Regions from separate parts of the Rouxiella sp. WC2420 genome, predicted to be linked through region 1. Evidence: predicted binding sites of a transcription regulator. Region 1 holds the regulator's gene; each other region holds the start of a gene.

The links. Region 1 encodes CRP, which controls carbon source genes, mostly activating them, when cyclic AMP is high. Its sites were predicted from a motif close to ATGTGANNNNNNTCACAT; they were not measured.
Region 2: idnO (gluconate 5-dehydrogenase) is a predicted target of CRP. The motif match lies at 2,344-2,361, and genes of this name have one in related genera.
Region 3: AB3G37_RS12180 (PTS sugar transporter subunit IIB) is a predicted target of CRP. The motif match lies at 3,711-3,728, and genes of this name have one in related genera.
Region 4: AB3G37_RS00400 (PTS mannitol transporter subunit IICBA) is a predicted target of CRP. The motif match lies at 3,720-3,737, and genes of this name have one in related genera.

Annotation. Positions count from the first base shown of each region.
Region 1 is NZ_CP165628.1:340,771-346,932, forward strand. It holds gene AB3G37_RS01580 (YccS/YhfK family putative transporter) at 1-1,254, opposite strand, end outside; gene crp (cAMP-activated global transcriptional regulator CRP) at 1,315-1,947, opposite strand; gene AB3G37_RS01590 (OsmC family protein) at 2,295-2,705, shown strand; gene AB3G37_RS01595 (LysR substrate-binding domain-containing protein) at 2,730-3,638, opposite strand; gene AB3G37_RS01600 (MFS transporter) at 3,829-5,025, shown strand; gene AB3G37_RS01605 (amidohydrolase) at 5,053-6,162, shown strand, end outside.
Region 2 is NZ_CP165628.1:1,593,414-1,599,575, forward strand. It holds gene AB3G37_RS07475 (MFS transporter) at 1-866, opposite strand, end outside; gene AB3G37_RS07480 (LacI family DNA-binding transcriptional regulator) at 1,116-2,099, opposite strand; gene idnO (gluconate 5-dehydrogenase) at 2,462-3,226, shown strand; gene AB3G37_RS07490 (SDR family oxidoreductase) at 3,270-4,025, shown strand; gene AB3G37_RS07495 (c-type cytochrome) at 4,115-5,530, opposite strand; gene AB3G37_RS07500 (GMC family oxidoreductase) at 5,527-6,162, opposite strand, start outside.
Region 3 is NZ_CP165628.1:2,676,097-2,682,258, reverse strand. It holds gene AB3G37_RS12200 (LLM class flavin-dependent oxidoreductase) at 1-785, opposite strand, end outside; gene AB3G37_RS12195 (LLM class flavin-dependent oxidoreductase) at 858-1,856, opposite strand; gene AB3G37_RS12190 (hypothetical protein) at 2,047-2,460, shown strand; gene AB3G37_RS12185 (LacI family DNA-binding transcriptional regulator) at 2,470-3,483, opposite strand; gene AB3G37_RS12180 (PTS sugar transporter subunit IIB) at 3,813-4,133, shown strand; gene AB3G37_RS12175 (PTS sugar transporter subunit IIC) at 4,133-5,437, shown strand; gene AB3G37_RS12170 (PTS lactose/cellobiose transporter subunit IIA) at 5,440-5,760, shown strand; gene AB3G37_RS12165 (glycoside hydrolase family 1 protein) at 5,775-6,162, shown strand, end outside.
Region 4 is NZ_CP165628.1:79,998-86,159, reverse strand. It holds gene AB3G37_RS00410 (MltR family transcriptional regulator) at 1-139, opposite strand, end outside; gene AB3G37_RS00405 (mannitol-1-phosphate 5-dehydrogenase) at 302-1,450, opposite strand; gene AB3G37_RS00400 (PTS mannitol transporter subunit IICBA) at 1,606-3,519, opposite strand; gene AB3G37_RS00395 (autoinducer binding domain-containing protein) at 4,152-4,901, shown strand; gene aroD (type I 3-dehydroquinate dehydratase) at 5,788-6,162, opposite strand, start outside.

The DNA.
Region 1 (6,162 bases):
CAATGCTCGGTGCTGGATACGCACACGGGTAGCGTTATAACCATTCTGGCTAACCAGCAGCGTAGTCAGCAAAATCCAGTATGGCTTGGGCAAATTGAAAAATAGCCCCAGACTGCTGCCCAGCGCCAGAATCAGTCCTAAACGTGCAGCATTGCGCAGCGCCGCCGATTTGAAAGATAAATAACTTTTTAGCGCGGGCCAGAACGGCAGGCGATTTTGCGTTTGCATCAGATCGCGACGATACAGCGGGCGCTGGGTGCGCAGCAGGCGAGCGATGCGGCTGAAATGGTAATAGCAGAATTGGCCAACCGGATTATCTCGATAGCGGGAGGAGATTTTTTCCAGCGCCGCCAGCTCGTTGGCCATGGTAAAACGGTCAGAACGGCGATGATAGAGAATGTCTCCGGCTATTACCCGCAGTCGCGTCGCGATAATCTTTGCGTTACGGCGGATAACCGCCTCGGCGTGGCTCTCCTCTACCAGCTTTTGCACCTCTGAAGGTAAATGCAGGCTGACGGTAATATGCTCCTGCAAATCCAGCGCCACCTGAAAACTTCGCAGCAGTCGCTTGTGGTGCTGACGATCGCCGGTCGGCAGCATGTGAATTTGCTGGTACATGGTAGCGATCAGGTCGATAACTTTTTGTTGCCGGTTAAGCAACGGCGGCAGCGCGGTTTCAGGGTCGGTGTGCTGGGTCAGCAGGCTATATTTCGCTTCAAAATAGTCGGCCAGTTCATGGTAAAGCTGGCTGAGAGTTTCGCGCATCGGCTGCTCGTCAGAGAGTCGAAACCAGAACCAGTTAAACAGCCCGTACCACGCCGTGCCGACCACGAACAGCAGTGGAGCCTGCCAGATCGGCACCGCGCCCGCCATACTCAAGGTGAAAATCGCCGCTACCAGTGCGCCGGGCAGCAGGCGAGCATGTAGTGGGCCAATCGCGCCGGTCACGCCAACCAGTAGCGTCAGGCCAAGCATGATCAGCGGCAGCGGCCAATGCCAGTTAATCAGCATCAACTGGAGCAGAACACTGCTTACGGCAAACAGCGAGCCGCCTACAGCAAGGCGTTTGAAAAAACGTTTATGCGGGGTGTCGAGGCCGGAAATATTGCAGCAGGCAGGGACCAGCGCGAACAGCATTCCCATTCTTAACTGACCAAACAGCATGGCGATAGCAATGGGCAGGCAGAGAACCAGCGTTTGTCTCAGCGCGTAGTTAACTTCAGGGTGATAAAAGATTCGTCGCCAAAGCGTCATAATTGAGAGGATACAACAAAAACGGCGCGACAGTTATCTGCCGCGCCGTTTTTAGGACGATTAGCGAGTGCCGTAAACGACAATCGTTTTACCGTGTGCTGAAATCAGACTCTGATCTTCAAGCATTTTTAGAATTCGACCCACAGTCTCGCGTGAACAGCCGACTATCTGACCGATTTCCTGACGGGTAATCTTGATCTGCATACCATCCGGGTGAGTCATGGCATCCGGCTGTTTAGCCAGATTCAGCAGAGTTTGTGCAATGCGACCGGTCACGTCCAGGAAGGCGAGGTTACCCACTTTCTCGGAAGTTATCTGCAGTCGGCTTGCCATCTGTGCGGACAGGCGCATCAGAATATCTGGATTAACCTGGATCAGCTGGCGGAACTTCTTGTAGGAAATTTCTGCCACTTCACAGGCAGTTTTCGCCCTGACCCATGCACTACGTTCCTGACCTTCTTCGAAGAGTCCCAGCTCGCCGATGAAGTCACCTTGGTTAAGGTAGGAAAGTATCATTTCTTTGCCTTCTTCATCTTTGATCAGAACGGCAACCGAACCTTTCACGATGTAGTAAAGCGTTTCGGCTTTTTCACCTTGGTGAATCAGCGTACTTTTAGATGGATACTTATGTATATGACAATGAGACAGGAACCATTCGAGAGTAGGGTCTGTTTGTGGCTTGCCGAGAACCATTAGCTATTATCCTCTTATTATCGCTGCCCAAAATCACAGGGCTTTGAAATCCCTGTTCGGCGATTTTTTACTTCGCGCTCTTTTAGCATATGAACTGACCAGCAATGCTGCAAGCGGCAGGTGGAGTGATTTAAGCTGTAATTTGCCATTATCACCAAGGTTATCCTGTTAACACCTAAAAAACCTAGCCGCAACTTGTTGGAAAGTTTCTTTCGGCTTTGTTTGTAGCACAGGTTTGCAGACGTGTCTTGTGTTGTCTCGCTTCAGCATGACGCGGATCGAGTTACGTTGCCAGTTTCGGGGGTAAAGGGTAGTCTATTTTAAAAATTATGAGCGGAGAAATTCACATGCAGGCACGGGTAAAATGGGTTGAAGGTTTAACATTTCTGGGTGAGTCGGCCTCAGGCCATCAGATTTTAATGGATGGCAATGCGGGTGATAAATCGCCAAGTCCGATGGAGATGTTGCTGATGTCGGCAGGCGGATGCAGCGCCATTGACGTGGTGTCGATTCTGCAAAAAGGGCGCAACGAGATTGTTGGCTGTGAAGTCAAACTGACCTCTGAGCGCCGTGAAGAAGCGCCGCGACTGTTCACTCACATCAATCTGCATTTTATCGTCACTGGTAAAGATTTGACCGATAAAGTGGTTGAGCGCGCGGTAACACTGTCGGCAGAGAAATACTGTTCAGTGTCACTGATGCTGGGCAAGGCGGCGACCATTACCCACAGCTTTGAAGTGATTGACTCACAAGAGTAATCTGCGCAAGCACGACCTCCATCCCTACCACGCAAAACGCTGGCAGTGAACACGGAGTAAATCCAGAAAACGCCGCGCCGTTAAGGTTAGCGGCGTTTTTTGTGAGTATACCAAACAGTATTGCGCGTTCGGCAGACTGTCGATCGGCAGGCGGCACAGCTTGTCTTCGAGGAAAAACGGCGTTGCCATTGCATTGCCCACCACAGAAAGATAATCGGCATTTAGCATCATCATTAGCCCACTGATCAACGAATCAGTGCGGATCGGCGATTGTCCGGCATGGCAGCCATGCTCCTCCAATAGCGCTGCAAGTTGCTGGTAATAGCCCATATCGGTTTCCGGCAGCAGCCAGCTTGCCTCTTTCAACTGATTCAACGACGTGGCCAGTGCCAGCGGGTGCTGTTTACGGGCAATAATACAAAAAGGCGCGTTGAACAGCGGTTCAACCACCATATCTTCTATCGGCAGCCCCGGCCCCAGCGTGCCGATGGCGAAATCCAGACGCCCTTCACGCAGGGCAGGAAGCAGGGTTGAAAGCTGGGTTTCCTTGATGTGCAGCTTGGCCTGCGGGTATTTCGCAGCGAATTCACTGGCAAGAGCCGGGAAAATAGTCAGAGCCAGCAGTGAAGAAAATCCTACCGCCACCGAGCCCTGCGAATACTGATTAATCTGCTGGATTTCATCGGCGGCGCGCTCTAGCTCTTGCAAAATAAACTGCATTCGTTGGGAAAAGGCGCGCCCGGTTTCGGTCAGCGTCATCCCTTGAGAACCGCGCACGATCAGCTGAGTATCGAGAATTTGCTCCAGCTCGCGCAACGTGCGGCTAACCGCAGGCTGCGATTGATTCATGGCTCTTGCTGCACCACGAATGCTGCCACTTTGGATAACCTGCTGAAAAACCTTCAGCTGTTGCAGCTTCGGCAAATATTTCATCGCATACCCCTATCAGTAAAAAGCATCACCCAGTAAAAAATTACATCTTATGGCTGTGAAATAAAACTGCTAGGTTTTTAAGCAGACAGTAAATCACTGTTATAAAAACATAAAAATAAATCAAAGCAAGAGCGTTTCTCTTCTCAGGTCAGGGGTGGCTACTGGGATATAACATTTGAGGATATCAGTTATGAAAAATCGTTCGCTAATGATTTTCTTACTGTTTTTTGGTTATGTTCTGGTTTATCTCGACAAGACAGTCATCGGTTTTGCGCTGTTGCCTATCTCTCGCGAGTTTAATTTACCGCCCCAACAGCTGGGATATATCACCGGCATGTTCTTTTTAGCTTATTCACTGTTCCAGATCCCCTCTGGCTGGCTCAACGATCGTTTTGGTTACAAGAAAGTGCTCGCCTGTTCACTGACTTTGCTCGGCGGTTTTGCCCTGTGTTTTGGCCTGCTGGGATTCGGACTGGGGCTGTTAGTCACTTTCCGTTTCTTGTCGGGAATAGGGCATTCCGGTTATCCCACCTCCTGCGCCAAGTCGGTAGTAGCCAACTTTGCTCTCGAACAACGCACCTTTGCTCAATCGATTTTGTTGTCTTCAGCCGGATTGGCTATGACTCTGGGGCCGCTGCTGGCGGTTTATTGTCTGGCACATTTTGGTTGGCGCGTTTCGTTCTCGACCCTTGGGCTGCTGGCGTTTGTGGTCGCGGCACTGATCCTGTTTCTGGTGCCATCGCCCCCAAAAAGCAGTCTGACCACCGGCTCTCACGCTTCGGCCAGCTATCTCTCTTTGCTGAAGAATCCGATAGTCCTGGTGCTGTTTCTGGCTAACTTCTGCGTCAATATTCCTGCCTATGGATTGATGGCCTGGCTGCCGAAATACCTGGTGCAACAGCGCGGTTTCTCGCTGGAGGTTTCCGGCATGATTGTCGCCATTGGCGGCCTGGGGATTTGGATCTCCTCGCTTTCTACCGGCTGGCTGGTAGGTAAATACCTGCAAGGGCGTGAGCCAAAGGTCATCTTGTATGGATCGCTGCTGAGCGGAATTTGTATCTGGCTGGTGTATGCCTCCAGCTCGATGGTGACGACTTGCCTATTCTTGTTCCTCGGCAATATCTTTCTGATGTCGTCGTTTGTCACTACTTTTACTCTGCCAATGAAACGACTACCCACCAACGTGATGGGCGGAGCTATTGGCCTGCTGAATACCGGCGGCACGCTGGGCGGTTTTGTTGCGCCGATCGTGATGGGTTATTTGATAACGCTGACCCACGGCTATCACTCGACTTTTATCTTTCTGGCGCTGGCAATGTGGGCCTCTGGCCTGCTGATGCTGCCTTTACTTGCCAAAATCCGTCTTGCTGCGCGTGACGCAGCCTAGTTAAACGCACCTTGAGAGGAAGCCAAAATGAGCCACAATTTTGCAGCATTAGTGAGTGAAGTTAACCAGGACGTCCTGCGCTGGCGTCGACATATTCATGCCAATCCCGAGCTCTCCTTTCAGGAGGCAAAAACGGCGGATTATATTGCCGAGCAGCTGTCCGCGATGGCGGGGGTGACATTAAAACGCCTGACGCCGAATAGCGTAATCGCTGAATTGACCGGCGATAAAAATGGGCCGATCTATGCGTTACGTGCCGATATCGACGCCTTGCCTATTCAGGAAGAGACTGACGAAGAATGGCGTTCCACCAACCCCGGCGTGATGCACGCCTGTGGTCACGATGCCCACGCCGCCATGCTGCTGGGCGCGGTGAAGGTGCTGTCACAGTGTCGTTCTTCTTTGAAAGGAACCGTGCGCTTTATCTTCCAGCACGCGGAGGAAGCGCCTCCGGGCGGTGCTCAAGAGTTGGTCAAGCTTGGCGTGCTCGACGGTGTGGACATGATCTTTGGACTGCACGTGTTGCCGAATTATCCGACCGGACAGATTGCGTTGAAAGAGGGCGTATTCAGCGGGTCGAGCGACAATTTTGACATCCTGCTCAAAGGGCGTGGCGGCCACGGCTCGATGCCGCACATGTGTATCGATCCGGTGACCATCGGCGCAGAAATGGTGACGGCAATGCAGCAGATTGTCGCGCGCAAGCTGGACCCGCTGCACGCGCCAGTGTTGACTGTTGCCGTGTTTCAGGCCGGCGAGGTGTATAACGTGATCCCTGATACCGCACGTCTGGCGGGGACGCTGCGCACTCACAGCGCTGAAGTTCGGGCCAGGGTTCCGTTGCTGGTGGAACAAACCGTCAAAGGGATTGCCTATGCCCACGGCGCAGAAGTTGAGGTGAAATGGACTAAAGGCTATGCCATCGGCAATAACCATCCTGAAGCCTGCGCCATTGCTCGCCGCGTCATTAAACAGGAAAGAGGCGCAGAGGCATTCATTGAGGTGACTTCGGCGATTTATGGCAGTGAGGATTTCTCGTCGTATCAGGAAAAAATTCCAGGCTGCTTCGTGTTTATCGGCAGCGGTAACGAGAGCAAAGGGGCGACTCACGGTGTGCATCATCCGCGATTTAAACTG
Region 2 (6,162 bases), 1.3 Mb from region 1:
AAAATACCCAGCATGGTCCCGATATAAGGGATTATTGCCAGCAGACCTACTTTGCTCATGTCTCCGCCGGTCAAACCCTTGAGGATTGTTGGCAACCACAGGGTATAGCCGTAAATCCCGGTCTGATAGAAGAAGTTAATCACCACTAATTTAATGATTGAAGCATTGCGGAATACCTCTTTCAACGGGGCATTCTCAACGGGAGCCAGCTCTTTCAGCGCGTCACGTTCGCGTGTCAGCTCGGTTACCAGATAATTACGTTCGCGCTCGGACAGCCATTTGGCTTCTTCAGGGCGGTCACTGATGGTAAACCACCAGAACACCATTACGACGACGGAAAGCATACCCTCTATGATGAACAGCCAGCGCCAGTCGAGTGCCTGTAAAATATAGCCAGACAGCGGCGCGGTGATCATCCCGCCAATTGGCGCAAACATCAGTACATAGGCATTGGCACGGCCGCGTTCAGCGTCCGGGAACCAGTTGCTGACCATGGTTAGCACCACCGGCAGCATCCCACCCTCGGCCACACCCAACGCAAAGCGCAGGAATAGCAGTTGATATTGGTTAGTCACCATCCCGGTCAATACGGAGATGATTGCCCAGGCGACCAGTGAGCAGGCAATAAATTTTCTGCCGCTGCCGTGGACCGCAATGCTGCCACCGGGAACCTGTAAAAAAAGGTAACCGATAAAGAAAATACCCGCGGCAAGACCGGCCATTGATGACGTGATGCCCAATGCGCTATCCATCCCGCCTGGCATTGCAAAGCTGATATTGACTCGGTCCATGAATGAAATAATGCAGGCGATGAGTATTGGCGTTATAACGCGAAGCCAGCGGGCCTTGGGTATTTTTTTATCCATGGGTACACCTCGTTTATTCACAGAAGCATTCCAACTATAGGGAATGAATTAATACGCGAATTCGGTTGGTACATGAAATAAGGCATTGGAATAATGTTCTTATTAACCTGATCCGTCGATGCCTTAATAAAAGCATTTCTGTCAATATAATATGTGACTCAAGTCACGTTAGATCATGTTAAAAAAGGATGTTACTGGTAACGTGATCGTTACCCCAGGAAGTGAATAGTGTAATTTTGAGATGGAAGGTTAAATTGTACCGCCGAGGGAAATACGATAATGCAGGTCAACTCTTTCAATTGTCGGAATTTTATTAATCTTTTTCAGCATGATTTCAGCTGCGACTTTGCCGATTTCGAAGCGCGGGGTGATCACGCTGGCCAGCAGTGGCGTAGTCGCCAGGCCAATATCCAGGCCGTGAAAGCCTGAGATCGCCATCTCCTGCGGTACTCGAATGCCTAAGCGAAGACATTCCTGCAACACGCCGACGGCAATATCATCATTGGTGCAAAGAACCGCATCAACCAGCGGATCTAACTGGCGTGCCATGGTCAGCATTCCTGCGCCGATAGACACCGAAGAAACTTTATTTGGCGTAATATGCTGCGGAGTAAGTCCGTTATTTTCCATGGCTTTTCGGTATCCCTCATAACGTTTCATATCACGGGGGTCGGACATCGAACCGAAATAAACGACGTGTTTTTTGCCGCTGGCAATTAACGCCGTCGCCATATCAAACCCGGCCTGAAAATTATCAAAGCCGACGGCGATACGGCCATGGGAATCATCGAGATCCATTACCTGAGCAATAGGAATATCAGCGGCATTGAGATATTTATCGGCTTTTAGCGTGTGTACTGAATCAGTCAGGATTAGACCGGCAAGGCGGTAGGTCAGCAAATTGATAATATGTTCTTCTTCACGTTCTTTGCTGTAATCGTAATTCACCACCAGCGTTTGATAACCCTGTTCTGAGGTTACCGATTCGATCCCTGCCAGCAGTTCGGAGAAAATCTGATTATTAAAAGAGGGAACAAGAATGCCTATCTTCCTGCTTTTATTCTTTTTTTCTGTTTCTTCCAGCGGAAATCCAACTTCTTGCATCACCTTGGTAATGCGTTCCCGCGTTTCTGGAGAGACTTTTTCAGGCGTGCGGAGAAACCGGCTGACGGTCATTTTAGTGACGTCGGCGAGTAACGCGATATCTTGCAGTGTGACGCGCTGATTTCTCATCCAGAAGTCCTGCTGGTGCCGCTGTGGGTAACATCAAGTGGCGGGAAAATGATACGGTTTATGTTACCAAATAGCTTATCTCTTAACAACGCAATAGAAGGGCATAAAAAACTTTTACTTTCATGACGATGACACATTTTGTTGCCCTTAACGCCTCTCTCTGACTGGCAAAATTTGCGTTAGGAGAAATTTATCGAATGACCCCGATCACGCTTGCGGTAACAGAGTTTCTTAACACCCAATAAAGTGATCTGTATCACAGTTTGTGGGCCGATAAACCGCTTTTATTGATGAACATCACTTTATTCATTTGATCGTGGGTCTCACGAACTCTATTCGTTTGTAACGTCAGGAAAATCACAATGACAAATCTATTCTCCCTGGATAACAAAAAAATTCTGGTTACCGGTTCTTCGCGCGGACTGGGTTTCCTGTTGGCAAAAGGTCTGGCTGAAAATGGTGCCGAAGTCATCATCAACAGCACCACGCAGGAATCAGCGGCTAAAGCTGCCGAAGCTTTGCGTGCCGAAGGTTTTATTGCTCATGCGGTCGCTTTTGACGTTACTCAAAGTGTTGCAGTGAATCAGGCGATCGATAAAATCGAAAAGGAAATCGGGCCTATCGACGTGCTGGTCAACAATGCCGGGATTCAGCGTCGCCACAAGTTTACCGAATTCCCGGAAAAAGACTGGGACGACATCGTAGCGGTAAACCAGAAATCGGTGTTCCTGGTTTCACAGGCGGTTGCTCGTTACATGGTCAAGCGAGAGCGCGGCAAAATCATTAATATCGGCTCGATTCAAAGTGAGCTGGGTCGCGACACCATCACCCCTTACGCTGCTTCAAAAGGCGCGGTGAAAATGTTGACCCGCGGCATGTGCGTCGAGCTGGCCCGCTATAATATTCAGGTGAACGGTATTGCTCCCGGCTATTTCAAAACTGATATGACTCAGGCGCTGGTGGATAACAAAGAGTTCTCCGACTGGCTGTGCAAAAGAACGCCAGCCGCCCGTTGGGGTAATCCCGAGGAGCTAATCGGCGGTGCGGTTTACCTTTCTTCTCGCGCGTCAGATTTCGTAAACGGCCAGCTGCTGTTTATCGACGGCGGCATGATGGCGGCGGTCTGATCGCTGATTTTTGCAATCAAGCTGAATAGATTTTGGATACCTTATGATCACAACTGATAAGAAAATTGCGTTGATTACCGGTGCCGGCAGTGGCATCGGGTTGAGTGCTGCCAAAGCATTGGTGGCCAGCGGGTTTATGGTTATTTTGACTGGGCGCAATCAGGATAAACTGCAAAAGGCTGCCGCGCTGTTTGAGCCGGGGCAAGTTCATGCTCTGACGGTAGACGTCACCGATCCCAAGTCGGTCGCGACGCTGTTTTCAACGGTGCAGGAGACTTTTGGTCGTTTAGATGTGTTGTTTAACAATGCCGGAACCAACGTCAAGGAACAGCCGATTGAAGACCAGCCTTATGAAGACTGGCTGGCGGTGATTAATACCAACCTTAACGGTGCCTATTTGTGTACTCAGGCGGCAGTAAAATTGATGAAACAGCAAACGCCAATCGGCGGAAGAATCATCAACAACGGGTCAATTTCAGCCCATACTCCACGCCCGTATTCAGCGGCTTATACGGCCAGCAAACACGCTATTACCGGCCTGACTAAAAGCACCTCGCTGGACGGTCGACAATACAACATTGCCTGTGGGCAAATTGATGTGGGAAATGCTGCCACCGATATGGGCAACAAGGCATTGGGCGGCAGATTACAGGCTAATTTCGAGCTGGAACCCGAGCCGGTAATGCCGGCAGACAAAGTCGGAGAAGCCGTGGCGTTTATGGCTAATCAGCCAGATGGTACCAATATTCTGACTTTGACGGTAATGGCTACCGCGATGCCGTTCGTGGGCCGCGGATAACGTTTCATTTGGCAAAGGCAAATAAAAAAAGGAGAGCGCCCCCCGGCACTCTCCTTTTACTTTGCTCGCCAAAAACTGTTAATACATTATTAACGTGAGCGAGTTTTGCGTCTTCTAAATAACCAGAAGATCAGCGCCAGCACAATAATCACGCCTACAATCATTGCCGGAGCCATATATGGCTGAAGCTTCGCGAGCAGGGTCACAGGGCCACCGCCGCGCAGCACCGCCACATCTTGCGGGGTAACCTGAATCGCCGGGTTACCATAGTTGGTCAGCACGTAGTTGGAGATGTCAGCAATCTGTGCGTCGGTCAACTGGCCGACATACGAACCTTCACCAAATTTCGGCATCAGCACATGCTGGTCACCGACCTGACGATCGACACCGTACAGAATAGCTGAAATCAGGTTTGACGCGTTGGTCATACCGGTCGCGGTGTTGTTATACAGTGACGGGTATGCCTGATTTTTGCTGCCGCCGCCGTCTGGCTGATGACAGCTTGCACAGTAGCCGCTGAACAACGCCGCGCCACCAATAATGGTGTGGTTGGAGTTGGAAGGATGCATACCGCGCAGGCCATCTTCGACGTTAACGCCTTTCGGGCCAAAGCTGTCCGCCGCCTGTTTGTCGCCCGGATTACGCACCGGAGTACTGGTTTTCAGGTAAACCGCGATGGCATTCAGGTCGGAGTCAGGCAGGTACTGCAAACTGTTCTGCACGGCTTCAGCCATCGGGCCAGCGGCCTGGTTTTTGCCTACGGTACGGCCAGTTTTCATGTACTCGACCAGCTGTGCCTGGGTCCAATTGCCAATGCCGCTAACCGGATCAGAGCTGATGTTTGGCGCATACCATGGGCCAACCATGCCACCGCCCAACGGTTTATCGGTGACTTCGCCCATCATCAGGTTACGCGGCGTGTGGCAGGTATCGCAGTGGCCCGCGCCGTTAACCAGATAAGCCCCACGATTCCATTCTGCGCTTTTACTGGCGTCCGGTTTAAAGGCGGAGCTGTCCAGATACATCATGTTCCAGCCAGCCATTGCGATACGCATATTGAACGGGAACGGCAGCGCGGTCGGTTTGGTTGGCTGTTCTACCGGTTTCACGCCGAGCTGGAAGTAGGCATACATCGCCTGAATATCTTCGTCGCTCATATGGCTGTAAGAGGTGTAAGGCATTGCCGGATAAAGGTTTTCACCGTCGGGGCGAACCCCTTCACGCACCGCTTTGCTGAACTGCTGCAAAGTGTAATTGCCGATACCAAACTGTTTGGACGGGGTGATGTTGGTGGTGTAAATGGTGCCCATCGGGGAATGAATTGCGTAGTCACCAGCAAAAGGCTTACCGCCTTCAGGATTGGTATGACACGCCTGACAGTCAGCCGCGGTGGCGACCAGTTTACCTTTGGCAATCAGGTCCAGCTGGCTGTCCTGTGCCGACGCCATGGCTGCGAAACCAGTCAGCGCCGCGCCGAGTAATCCTAAACTCAGAAGTTTTTTCATGCCTGACCTGCCAGAGATTTAGCCATATCATCAGCCGCTTTCAACGCCAGTGCAGCCATGGTCAATGTACTGTTTACCACGCTGGAAGACGGGATTGCACCGCCGCCCGGCAACCACAGATTGGCATGATCATGGGTACGGCAATTGCCGTTAACCACCGAGTCTTTCGGATCGTTGCCCATGATAGTGCCGCCCATAATATGGTTATTGGCGTTCAGGCTGGTAGTGATGTTGAAATCTTCAGCCATAAACAGTTTGCCGATTTCCTCCAACTGTTTGTGCGCAGCAACGGCACCATTGCGCACGTAATCACCTACGTCATAGTGAATATCCGGGCAAGGCAGGCCGTGCGGATCTTTACGGGTGGTGCTTAACGTCAGGCGGTTATTGGGATCTGGCAGCGGCTCAAGACTGATTGACAAGTCCACGCCGTAAATTGAACGACGACGGATTTCCGCATCCAGCTCTTCGCCAACCAGTCCCATTTGCAGCGCCTTGTTAGTGGCTGGAATGACCTGGCTAATATTGTTGACGATCATCTTGTTGGCTGAATATTTGCTACGGAATTCGCCGTCACGAGGGCCAACCAGACAGCTGCTTTGTGCAGGGCCGCGGCCAATCCACAGTGGTTC
Region 3 (6,162 bases), 2.3 Mb from region 1:
GCATTATAGCCCTTTGCCACCCGCTGTCGTTTTACGTCCTGATAGAACTCACGCGCCAGCTCCGGCGTTTCCTGACGGGTGTAAATAGCATCAGCGGCCTCGGCGGCAAAGGCTTTCCCTTGCTCCGATGCACCGGCCTGAAAAACAATCGGGCGACCCTGCGGTGAGCGGCCAACGTTTAAGGGGCCTTGTACAGAATAATATTTGCCGTGGTGGTTAAGCGTGTGCAGTTTATTGCTGTCGAAGAACTGCCCGCTGTCTTTATTGCGCACAAACGCCTCTTTTTCCCACGAATCCCACAGCCCTTTTGTCACCTGCAAATATTCGCTGGCAATACGGTAGCGCTCATCGTGTTCCGGGTGCTTGTCGCGTGAGAAGTTTTTGGCCGAGCCTTCCAACGGTGAAGTCACTACGTTCCAGCCTGCGCGCCCACCGCTGAGGTGATCGAGACTGGCAAATTGGCGAGCCACGTTAAAAGGCTCGCTGTAGGAGGTTGAAAGGGTAGCGACCAGTCCGATTTTTTTAGTCACCAGCGACAGTGCAGAGAGCAGTGTGACTGGCTCGAAGCGGTTAAGGAAATGAGGAATCGACTGGGCGGTGATATACAGCCCGTCGGCGACAAACAGGAAATCAAATTTCGCCTGCTCGGCACGTTGCGCTAATTGTTGAACAAACTCGACGTTGATACTGGCATCGGCGACCGCGTCGGGATGACGCCACGCAGACATATTGCCTGACGCCCCTTGAATAATCGCGCCCAGGCGTAACATTTTTTTCCCGCTCATGATGGTTCCTCGTCAGAATACTGGCCGCAGCTCAAGGCGCTGCGCGTGGCACATTGCGTGATAGGTGAATCGTCAAGCCAGGGCTACGCTGGCGCTGGCCAACAGTTCCAGCGAACGCAGTCGGGCCCTGGCTTCGACAATCGGTGAATCAATCACAAACTCTTCAACGCCAAATTTTGCCTGCAAAGCTTCCAGCTGCTGGTGAACTTCTTCACCAGTGCCGGCCAGCACCGCAGACTTGCGCTCTTCGATTTTGTGAGACTCCGCTTTGGACTGGCGGATGTAGGCTTCGGCCTGTTCCAGGCTGCCGACATTAACGCGCTGACCATCGCTGCCAATTACGCGGTAAAGCTGACCTTCTTCTACCCGTTTTTTGGCCTGTTCGCTGCTATCGGCGACAACCACCGGCACCGCCAACAGGGCTCGGCGTCCGTTGCTATCGTGGGTATAGGCACTCAGCGCGCGGGAAATATCGCGCTCGTCGGCATTCAGATGCGCGGCAAACACGAAGTTCCAGCCGAGCCTGGCCGCGAGGCGGGCGCTTTCTTCACTGGCACCGAGCAGGAAACGGGCGGCGGTTTGTGGCGGCTGCGGCGTCACGGAAAGGGTATCGCCGTTCTGTTCTCTGACCGGTACAGACAGCCAGTCATCCAGCAGTTGCAGCTGATCGGCAAACTCGCCTTTAAGTTTATGATCAACCGCGTATTGCAATGCATGAGTCGACAGAGGTAATCCGCCCGGGGCCTTGCCGATACCGATATCCACACGGCCAGGAGCCAGCGACGCCAACTGGTTAAAGTTTTCGGCAACCTTGAACGGGCTGTAATGCTGTAGCATCACGCCACCAGAGCCGACGCGCAGCTTGCGGGTATGTGCCAATATCCAGGCAATAACAATTTCCGGTGAGGAAATTGCCAGCTTGTCCGTATTATGATGCTCGGCCAGCCAAAAACGGTGGTAGCCCCATTGTTCAGCCTTTTGTGCCAGTTCCAGCGTGCGTTTCAGTGCCCCGGCGGCGTCTTCGTGTTCGTCAAGCGGGCTTTTATCCAATAAACTTAAACGGTATCCCATCCTTTTTCCTTATCTGTGCTCGGGGAGTATTATTTGCGATTATTGAATTGCGAAACAGATGAAGTAAAACAACAATAGTTGCTATCAAGTTGCGTTAAATGAAATAGCGAGTAAGCGAAGGCGTTGGCGAGTGAAATCAATCAGCAAAGGGCAGCAGGTCTCAGGCAATGAATGCAGCAGGTCTCAGGCAATGAATAATGAAACGATCGATACTTTTCGTCAGCAGCTGTTCACGCTGGCACGAACATTAAAAATTGATCCACTGGTGCCGGAAAATCAGGTCAGCGATCGCGTGGCGCTGAGCTTTCGCAAGTTGCTTAACTTCCTGGCTCAGCACGGTGAGATAAGTCTTGCGGGATTGTTAGCCTATCCGGCTGCGGCAGAGGCGCAAGCCACGTTGGCGGAAATCATGCAGGAGAATCTGGCCGACGCACAGCAGGGAGGCGTATTCCGTCAGGATATTTCTGTGATTTTATTAGGAAAGTTTTTCACGGGTATGCTGCTTCAGCTGGCGCAGACTCCCGCTGAACCGGCGTTGCGCCACCAGCAGAGTCTGGCCGCGACGCGTTTATTTTGCGAGGGTGCCGGGCAGCAGCCAGATTAAAAGACATTATCAAGCGTAAGGGCCGGGGCCGAGCGAATCGCGGATAATCAGCTCGCCGGGGAACGGCTGCAAGGCGTCAATGGGTTTTCCGTCCATCATATCCACCAACTGTTTCAGCGTGGTCTCGATCATCTCCGCCACCGGCACGCGCACGGTACTCAACGACGGAATAAAATACGAGGCCATTGAAATATCATCGAAACCAATCAATGACACATCCTGTGGGATGCGTTTGCCCATTGCGTGTAAATGGTTAGCAGCGCCGAGAGCCATATCATCGTTGCTGGCAACCAAGGCCGAGAAAGTTATGCCACGATCCAGCAAAATTTTTGCTGCGTCTATGCCACTGCGCGGAGTCCAACCGCCTTCTGCGATATATTGCTCGCGATAATCAATGCCGTATTTTTCCAGCGCGATTTTGTAGCCGCGAAAACGACTGTCGGCAGATGGGGAACCAGCCAGCCCGCGAATAAAAGCAATATCACGATGACCGCGATTAATCAGATGACTGACGGCGTTGAAACTATATTGCTGATGGTCGGCATAAACACAGTGCTGTGGGCTATTTTCCAGCCGGCGATTGACCGCAATAATAGGTTTGGGTGAGCTTTCAATAATGGCCGTTAATTCATCGGCATTCAGAAAGCGCGGATAAACGATAATACCGTCGCAGCGTAGGTCGAGCAAAAACTCAATGGCCTGACGCTCTTCTTCCGCGCTGTGTTTGCCGTCAACCAGCACCAGCTGGCGACCGTAACTTTCCGTCAACGTCGCTGTCTGAAACAGGAGTTCAGTGAAGTAAGGGCCGTTGTACAGAGTGTTACTGACCATCAGGCCAATGCTTTGCGATTTGCTGGTGGCCAGATTCCTTGCCAACAGGTTAGGGCGATAGCCCGTTTCTTCAATGGCTTTAAATACGCGGTCGCGAGTCGTCTTGCTGACATAACTATTTCCGGCCAAAACGCGAGAGACTGTCGCTTTGGAAACTCCCGCCTTGTTGGCAACATCAAGCATGGTAATCATCATTTTTTCCCAGAACCGCCATTTGCATCTGGCTATGGTACATTTTATTTGTTTAGGTGACACGTTATTCAGTTTTATTGCTTTTAATATTAATGCGTTTATTTTCTCTGTGAATAACAACCCACTGTAATTCACTGTCATTTATAACTTCTTTTGTATATTAATAATATTCTCAATCGCTAGGAACTCCTCTATTTCTTTACGGAAATTTAACGTTATACGGGGCTTTGCGATCAGTGTCACAATTTAAGTTAACTAATCTGAAACCGGTTGCAGAAATGGCGATGACTTGTATATTTTAATTTAAACACTGTGATGAGGTATTAATGATGAATAAGATCTTACTGTGCTGTGCCGCCGGAATGTCCACCAGTATGCTTGTCCAGCGCATGGAAAAATATGCCGCGCAAAATAATATCGAAGTCGAGATCAACGCCATCGCTTTCGATGAGTTTAGTGATGAAATTCAAAACTATGACTGTTGCCTGTTGGGGCCGCAAATCAAGTACAAGCTGGCAGAGTTCAAGGCCATCGCCGAGGAGTACAACAAGCCGGTGGAGGTGATCGACACCATGGATTACGGCATGATGAATGGCGAGAAAATTCTTCATAAAGCATTGAGTATGATTACGTCTGACGAGGAAAAATAATGAGCACAATCAGTGAGTCATTATTTGGCGTGATTGAAAACCGCATCAGCCCGATTGCGGCAAGGCTCTCGGGTCAGCGCCACGTCGTCGCCATCAAAGACGGGTTTATCTCTTCAATGCCGTTCTTGATAGTCGGCTCTTTTATGCTGTTATTTGCCCATCCACCGTTCAGCGCCAATAGCCAATGGGCGTTTGCGCAATGGTGGCTTGGCATGGTTGCTCGGCACAGCGACCAAATAATGATGCCATATAATATGACCATGGGCATTATGGCGGTCTATATTGCTGCTGCCATCGCTTATAATCTGGCGCAGAGTTATAAGATGAATGGTTTTATGGCCGCGATGTTATCACTGATGGCATTTTTAGTGGTCGCGTCGCCACAAAGCAATAGCGCGTTACCGGTCGGCTCATTGGGCGGGGAGGGAATATTTACTGCTATTTTAGTCAGTCTATATTCCACAGAATTAATGCATTTCCTGCAAAAGCATAATATCGGTTTTAAATTACCCGAGCAGGTACCGCCAAAAATCCGTCAGTCTTTCGATCTATTAATTCCTATTCTGGCTATTTTTATAACGCTATTTCCATTAAGCCTGTTTATTCAGCATCAATTCGGCATGCTGCTACCACAGGCAATTATGTCTGTTTTCGCGCCGATTATTTCAGCCTCAGACTCGCTACCGGCCATTTTAATCGCTGTGCTTCTCTGTCACTTGCTGTGGTTTGCCGGTATTCACGGTGCGGTTATTGTGGGCGGTATTTTGCAGGCTTTCTGGTTGACCAATCTCGGCATTAATCAGCAAGAACTTAACGCCGGTCAGCCGATCACACAGATCTTTATCGAACCATTCTGGCAGTTCTTTATTGTGGTGGGCGGTTCAGGCTCGACCATGGGGCTGGTATTGCTTTATTTGCGCAGTAAATCTGCCCACCTCCGCTCGATTGGCAAGCTGGGACTGGTGCCGAGCATGTTCAACATCAACGAGCCGGTTATTTTTGGCTCGCCGGTAGTGATGAATCCGCTGCTGTTTATCCCTTTCATTACTGCTCCTTTAGTTAACGCAGTGATTGCCTATACCGCAACGCGCACCAATCTGGTCAATCACGTGGTGTCACTGGCTCCGTGGACCACGCCTGGCCCGATCGGTGCCGCCTGGTCAACCGGCTGGGATTTCCGCGCCATTATTCTGGTCGGCGTGCTGCTGTGTATCTCGACGCTGATTTATTACCCGTTCTTCAAAATGTATGAAAAACAGCTCATCGAACAGGAAGAACCTCATCTGCAACCGGTGGAGAACTGATGATGGAACTCGAAAATGTGGTCATGGAACTGATTATTCAGGCCGGCGAGGCGCGATCCTGCTCGATGGAAGCGCTGCGAGCCGCGCGGGAAAATGACTGGGCGCTGGCGGACCAGCACCTTACCGCAGCCAAAGTTGCTGCCCGCGAAGCCCATAAAATCCAGACCCAGCTGATTGGGGCAGATGAGGGTGCCGGAAAAATCCCCGTTACGCTGATTCTGGTTCACGCACAGGATCACCTGATGAACGCCATGCTCTGCCGTGAACTGGTAGAAGAAATAATCCATTTACATCGCGAAATTTTTGCGTTGAAAAACCGTTAATCAAGGAGCGAATCATGAAACATCAGCAGCTCAAACCCTTTCCAAAAAACTTCCTTTGGGGAGCTTCGACTTCGGCCTATCAGGTAGAAGGGGCGTGGAATGAGGAGGGCAAAGGACCGTCGGTGATCGACAAGGCAGTATTCGACGCCGAGCTCAGCGATTTCAAAGTCACCAGCGATCATTATCATCATCTTGAGCAAGACGTGGCGCTTTTCGCCGAGCTGGGCTTGAAAACCTATCGATTCTCTATTTCATGGGCGCGCCTGTTCCCGCAGGGCGTGGGTGAAATCAATCCACTCGGCACGGCATTTTATAATCGCCTGATCGACCTGCTGCGTAAGCATAATATTGAGCCGCTGGTCACGCTGTATCATTTTGACCTGCCATGGGCCTTGCAGGAAA
Region 4 (6,162 bases), 260 kb from region 1:
CTTTGCGAAAAACCTGAACGACCAGAATATCCAGCGCCTCAGCCAATAGCTCGACAGCTGTCATCAGAAAACTGCGCACGGTTTTTCCCGCATTCAGCTTTTCCAATACTCGGTTCTCAAATGCCTGTGCTTTTTCCATGGTCGCTATTCACGATATTTAGTGAGTCTTTCAACGCCCACGGCGTCATCCTTGATTTGTTCTCATCGGACAGCATTTGTGCCGTCCAATGAGACGTTTACATCGGGTGTTGGAATGCGTGTTGAGTCAACACGTCACTGATTGTTAAAAATGACAGACTGTTTAGTGCATTTTCTCGTAAGCGCTGACAACCTGAGCCACCACGTCACTGTCGGCCTGCAGACCGGAAACCTCGACGAGCGTGGCTTTCGGCCCTTGTGTGGTCAACGATTCAACCAGCTCTTGCGCCTGAGGATCTTGCTCGCTGCGATAACGCATTGCGGCAGCAATACCGATCACCAGATTAGCATGCGGCAAGCTGTATTCCTGGGTTCCCAACAGCGGCTTGATCAGACGGTCGCCCGCGCTGAGTTTGCGCAATGGCTGACGGCCAACGCGTTCGACGTCGTCATGCAAATACGGGTTTTCAAAGCGAGAGAGGATTTTCTTGATGTAGGCCGCGTGTTTATCAGCATCAAAGCCATAGCGCTTAATCAGCACCGCACCGCTTTCTTCCATCGCGCCTTTCACCACTTCGCGCACTTTAGGGTCGAGGATAGCATCACGAATTGTTGCGTGGCCCGCCTGTTGGCCAAGATAGGCGGTGATCGCATGGCCGGTATTCAGGGTAAACAGCTTGCGCTCAACGAAGGCCATCAGGTTATCGGTGAGCTCCATGCCTTTGATATCAGGCAGCGGACCTTTGAACTGAGTTTTATCAACAATCCACTCGCTAAAGGTTTCAACGGTGACTTCCAGCGGATCGGTTGAACCTGCAGCCGCCGGAGGAACAATGCGGTCTACGGCAGAATCAACGAAGCCAACGTGCGCTTCTACCCACGCTTTTTCATCTTCTGGCAAGGCGTTGAATACATGCTGTTTGAACTGGCTGGTGCCGCGCACCATGTTTTCACAGGCGATAATATTCAGCGGGCTTTCATTCCCCTGCCGATGGCGCAATACCAGGCCTTTCGCCACGTTGTGAGCGATTTTTTCCAGCACGGTTGGACCAACAGCAGTGGTCATCAAATCAACCTGGGCGATCAAGTCGATAGCTTCCTGACCGGTGCTGTTAACAATGCTGACATTGGAGACTGGCTCAACGGTGGCTTGCTCGCCGACCACGTTGACGTTGTAACCCTTACGGCGGCTTAGCTCTTCCAGCAGAACAGGATGAACATCGGCAAAGGTCAGTTCAACCTTGGCATCGGCAAGCAGTTTGCCAATAAATCCACGGCCAATGTTACCTGCTCCAAAATGTAAAGCTTTCATGATGACTCCCTAAACGGTGACAAGAACCAGGAAGCTCTGGGCTTCGAATCAACAACCGGGTCTGCTACCCGACAAACGTTGGATAAGTGCAGACCCGGTTAGTAACGTTCTCAAATTTACAATTCGACAATCCGAAGATTATCGACCAATTAACCTTAACCGCGAATGATCTGCAGCACTTCCTCAACACTTGTGGTGTTAGCAAGGCGGTCGATAACGCCATCTTCATCCAACGCGGTGGTCAGTTTAGTGATCACGTTGATGTGCTCATTATTACGGGCTGCAATACCGATAACCAGACGGGCAGAATCGTCTTCGTCCTCGCCCCAGCGGATACCTGCCGGATACTGGCAGAACACGATACCTGTTTTCAGTACGCGATCTTTAGCTTCGATTGTGCCGTGCGGAACTGCGATCGATTCCCCCAGATAAGTTGAGGTAAGCTGTTCGCGTGCCAGCATTGCATCGACATACTCCGGCTGTACATAACCGCCTTTCACCAGCTGCTCACCGGCAAAACGAATCGCCTGCTCTTTGCTGCTGGCAGTCAGACCGAGGAAAATATTTTCCGGGCTCATGCGGAACAGATTGGCATTGTCTGCTTCTGAAACCAGGCTATCGTTTAACGTGGTGTTCACTTTCTCTTTATATTCACTGGTCTTGTTCACTTCCACCAAGCGAGCAACCAGGTCGGTATAAAGGCCGCTATCGAGGAAGTTGGTCAACGAAATATGCTGAGCGTGTGGCACCTGACGCATCGCGCGCTCGGTGAGATCGCGGTGGGTTATTACCAGATCTACATCGTCGGGCAAATTGTTGATGGCAGTATTGGTTACTGCAACGTGGGTCAGCCCCGCGTCCTGCACTTTCTTACGCAGTACACCAGCCCCCATGGCGCTTGAACCCATACCCGCATCACAGGCAACAATGATTTTGCGCACGGTGGACAGGTCACCGGCAACGCCAGCTACCGCCGGTTTGCCGCCTTTGGACTGCGCTTTCATATCCTGCACGCGACGGGTCGCTTCTTCAAGGTCGTCTTCGTCTTTCACTTTCGAGCTTTTCAGCAGGATTGAAGACACGATGAATGACACCAGGAATGCCAGCACGATCGCCGAAATGTTGGCGAAATAGGCACCTTTTGGCGTCATGGCCAACACAGCGATAATTGAGCCAGGTGATGCAGGAGAGACCAGACCGCCGTTCAGTACGGTCAGTGTGAACACGCCGGTCATACCACCGAGGATAACCGCCAGCAGCAGGCGCGGGTTCATCAACACGTATGGGAAATAGATTTCGTGAATACCACCCAGGAAGTGAATGATAGCCGCACCGCCTGCAGACTGTTTGGCGTTACCGCGACCAAAGATCATGTAGGCAATCAGCACGCCCATGCCCGGACCTGGATTGGCTTCGATAAGGAAGAAGATTGACTTCCCGGCTTCGGTGGCCTGCTGGATGCCCAGCGGTGAGAAGATACCGTGGTTGATAGCGTTATTGAGGAACAGGATTTTAGCTGGTTCTACAAAAATAGAGGCCAGCGGCAGCAGGTTATGAATAACCATGATGTGTACGCCGGCGGCCAGCAATTTAGACAGCGCTTCTACCAGCGGACCAATCGCCAGGAACGAGAGCACGGCCAGCAGCATGCCGATGATACCGGCGGAGAAGTTGTTAACCAGCATCTCGAAGCCGCTTTTGATTTTGCCGTCTACCCAACGGTCAAAACGTTTAATACACCAGCCGCCCAATGGACCGGCAATCATCGCACCGAGGAACATCGGCATATCAGCACCGACGATCACACCCATGGTAGTGATAGCACCGACCACACCGCCGCGATCGCCACCAACTAAACGGCCGCCAGTGAAACCGATCAGCAAAGGCAGTAAATAGGTGATCATTGGACCGACTAATTTAGCCAGTGTCGCATTTGGGATCCAGCCCGTTGGGATAAACAGCGCGGTAATAATACCCCAAGCGATAAATGCGCCAATATTCGGCATTACCATATTACTCAGGAAGCGGCCAAAGTTTTGAACTTTAACCTTAACGTCTGGTGAAAACATAAAACACACCCCTATTGATACGCGCTAACAATAAGAGCGCGTTATACGTGGTAGTTATTGGGACGGTATTTTTCCCCTGATGGAGATTCCGTCGAATTGCTGTCTGCAAGGCGAACTCTAGCACGTCATTATGACCGCGCGTAGTCAGGGCCGAGCGCGTGATTACGATCACGGGCTACCCCCCTCCCCACCCCTCATTTTAGTGATACTCATCACATAAAAGCCTTGTAACTTAAGCACAAAGAGCAAATTTTGTTCACGAATGTGGAATTATTGTGATCAGCATCACGTTTTATCGAGCTTAATTTGTCGCAAAAACGTGATGAAGATCACAATTTATTTTTGGCCTGCTGATTAAATTCCGCCTAAAAAGACATCAATAGCCGTTTAGAGTTTTTAAACAAGGTGTCAGGAGGAGAATTGAAAGAAAGTTACAATGAAGTCAGTGCCATCTAAACAGAGTGAAACATTAAAAAACCTTGAATTTATATAAAAGTATAAAGTTCTTTTGTTACTGATTAAAAAAATAAAAAAACATCACGATGACGCTGGGTGAAATATAATGAGTACTGTCCTCCTGTCATTTCATAACCTATAATATTCCAACCTAAAATTCATAAAATGAGAAACCAATGAGCTCTGACTCGCATTCGCTATTTAATAATATTTTAATAAACAAGGCCATTGAAGAGTTTATAGAAAGAAGATTATTTTCTTTGCTTAATGTTAAATATACCTATGCTGTAATGAGTAAGAAAAACCCCTCTGAATTACTTACCATTTCAAATTACCCAAAAAAATGGGAAATTATATATAAAGAAAATAATTATCAATATATTGATCCTATCGTTAACATTGCATTGAATTCCATCCTGCCTTTTTCCTGGAATGAAAAAATTATAATAAATTCAAAACTCAAGCTATCCATTTTTGAAGTTGCTAAAAAACATGAAGTTATTAATGGCTATACCTTTGTAACTCATGATTGCGCGAATAATCTGGTGACACTATCAGTACTTATCGATAAAAATAATGAATTGCAAATTTTTTCTAAAATTGAAAAAAATAAAGAAAAGATTCAAATGCTATTAATGTTAATACATCATAAACTAATTTCCTTGTATCAAGATAAAAATCTAATAAGTAATCTAATTGTGAATTACCGTAAAGATATTTTTTCTCGCCGAGAAAATGATGTTCTATACTGGGCTAGTATGGGGCGAACTTATAAAGAAATTGCGTCTTTATTAGGTATTACGACAAGCACTGTAAAATTTCATATAGCCAATGTTGTTAAAAAACTGGGGGTAGCTAATGCCAAGCAGGCTATATGTCTTAGTTCTGAACTGAACCTTCAACAACCTGTTTTAACGAATATTTAAAGATCAGTGGCCATTGTTTTAAAATTTTCGCAGATAGCTGATTTTTTTTAGCTATTCTATAAATCAATGAATCCTGGTTTTTTCATCAATTATCTTAAAAACATATTAATTCAATAACATTATTCACCTCTGTGATACATGATTGTTAAATTTATTAAAATTTTCGCATCAAAAACATAGAGAATATTCTTAGTACCTGAGCAGATCTTCTCCATAAGAAACTCAGCATTCTTGTACATCCTATACCTTAGTACAGTTACTATGAATTAGCCGATTAGTTGAATTATTTCCACAAAAATTAGTTTTTAATATAATTGATTGGCTCGCATACTAATTAGTTGATATTTAATGGCATTAAACAAGAGAAAAAACGCTGACAAAGGAGCAAAAGGTCATGGCGACTCTGGCGATTGTTCTAAGTGTATTTAAAATCATCTATTTATTGATGAGTATCATTTTAACTTTTAAGAAATTAAAAGCAAAAAATTGATCTAAATCAATGTTATTTTAAATAAACTATAATCACTAAAATAATTCCACCGATGCTAGATAAAAAGCTTAGGTTTTATTTGTATTCACACCTATACTTAAGTACAGTGAAGTCTAAGAGGTTGAATTAACGATTACCGCTGAATAAATATCAAACGGCTATAGTCGCCGTGAAAGCAATTCCCTGGTGTTGGCCATTTGGCATCCCCTTATCTCGCCGAGAAATAAGGGGCTTTTTTTATTTGAATTTAATAAAAAATACTTTATTTAAAAAAGATTAAAATATCCAACTGTCTTTTCATCAATGCAGCTTATTGATAAAAAAATAGCAAACGTATAGTTTGGTAATAAGAAAAGTATTTCCAAGACTTTCTAAAGACGCAGATAAAATTCTTATTTATACCGACTGACTAGCTTGGTGAATAACGTCTAGCACCTGGTGCAAATGGCTTGCATCAATCTGGCCTGGAGCCGACGGTTTACCAACCATGCCAAAGGTCAAAGCCGAACCGGTTAATTCTCCGGATAGGCGAGACACGACACCTAAACCTTTCATCGACATCGTCAGCAGCGGCCTTTCGGCATATTGATGATGCATTTCCCACGTCGCATTCATCAAGCTTAACACGTCTCCCGAGTCATGAGGCATGGTGGCAATTTTCAAGATATCGGCCCCTAACGCCTGCTGGTGACGAAGACGGCGAATGAGTTCCTCCTTCGGCGGCGTTTTCTTGAAATCATGGCTAGACATTACAATGGCAACTCCCTGCCG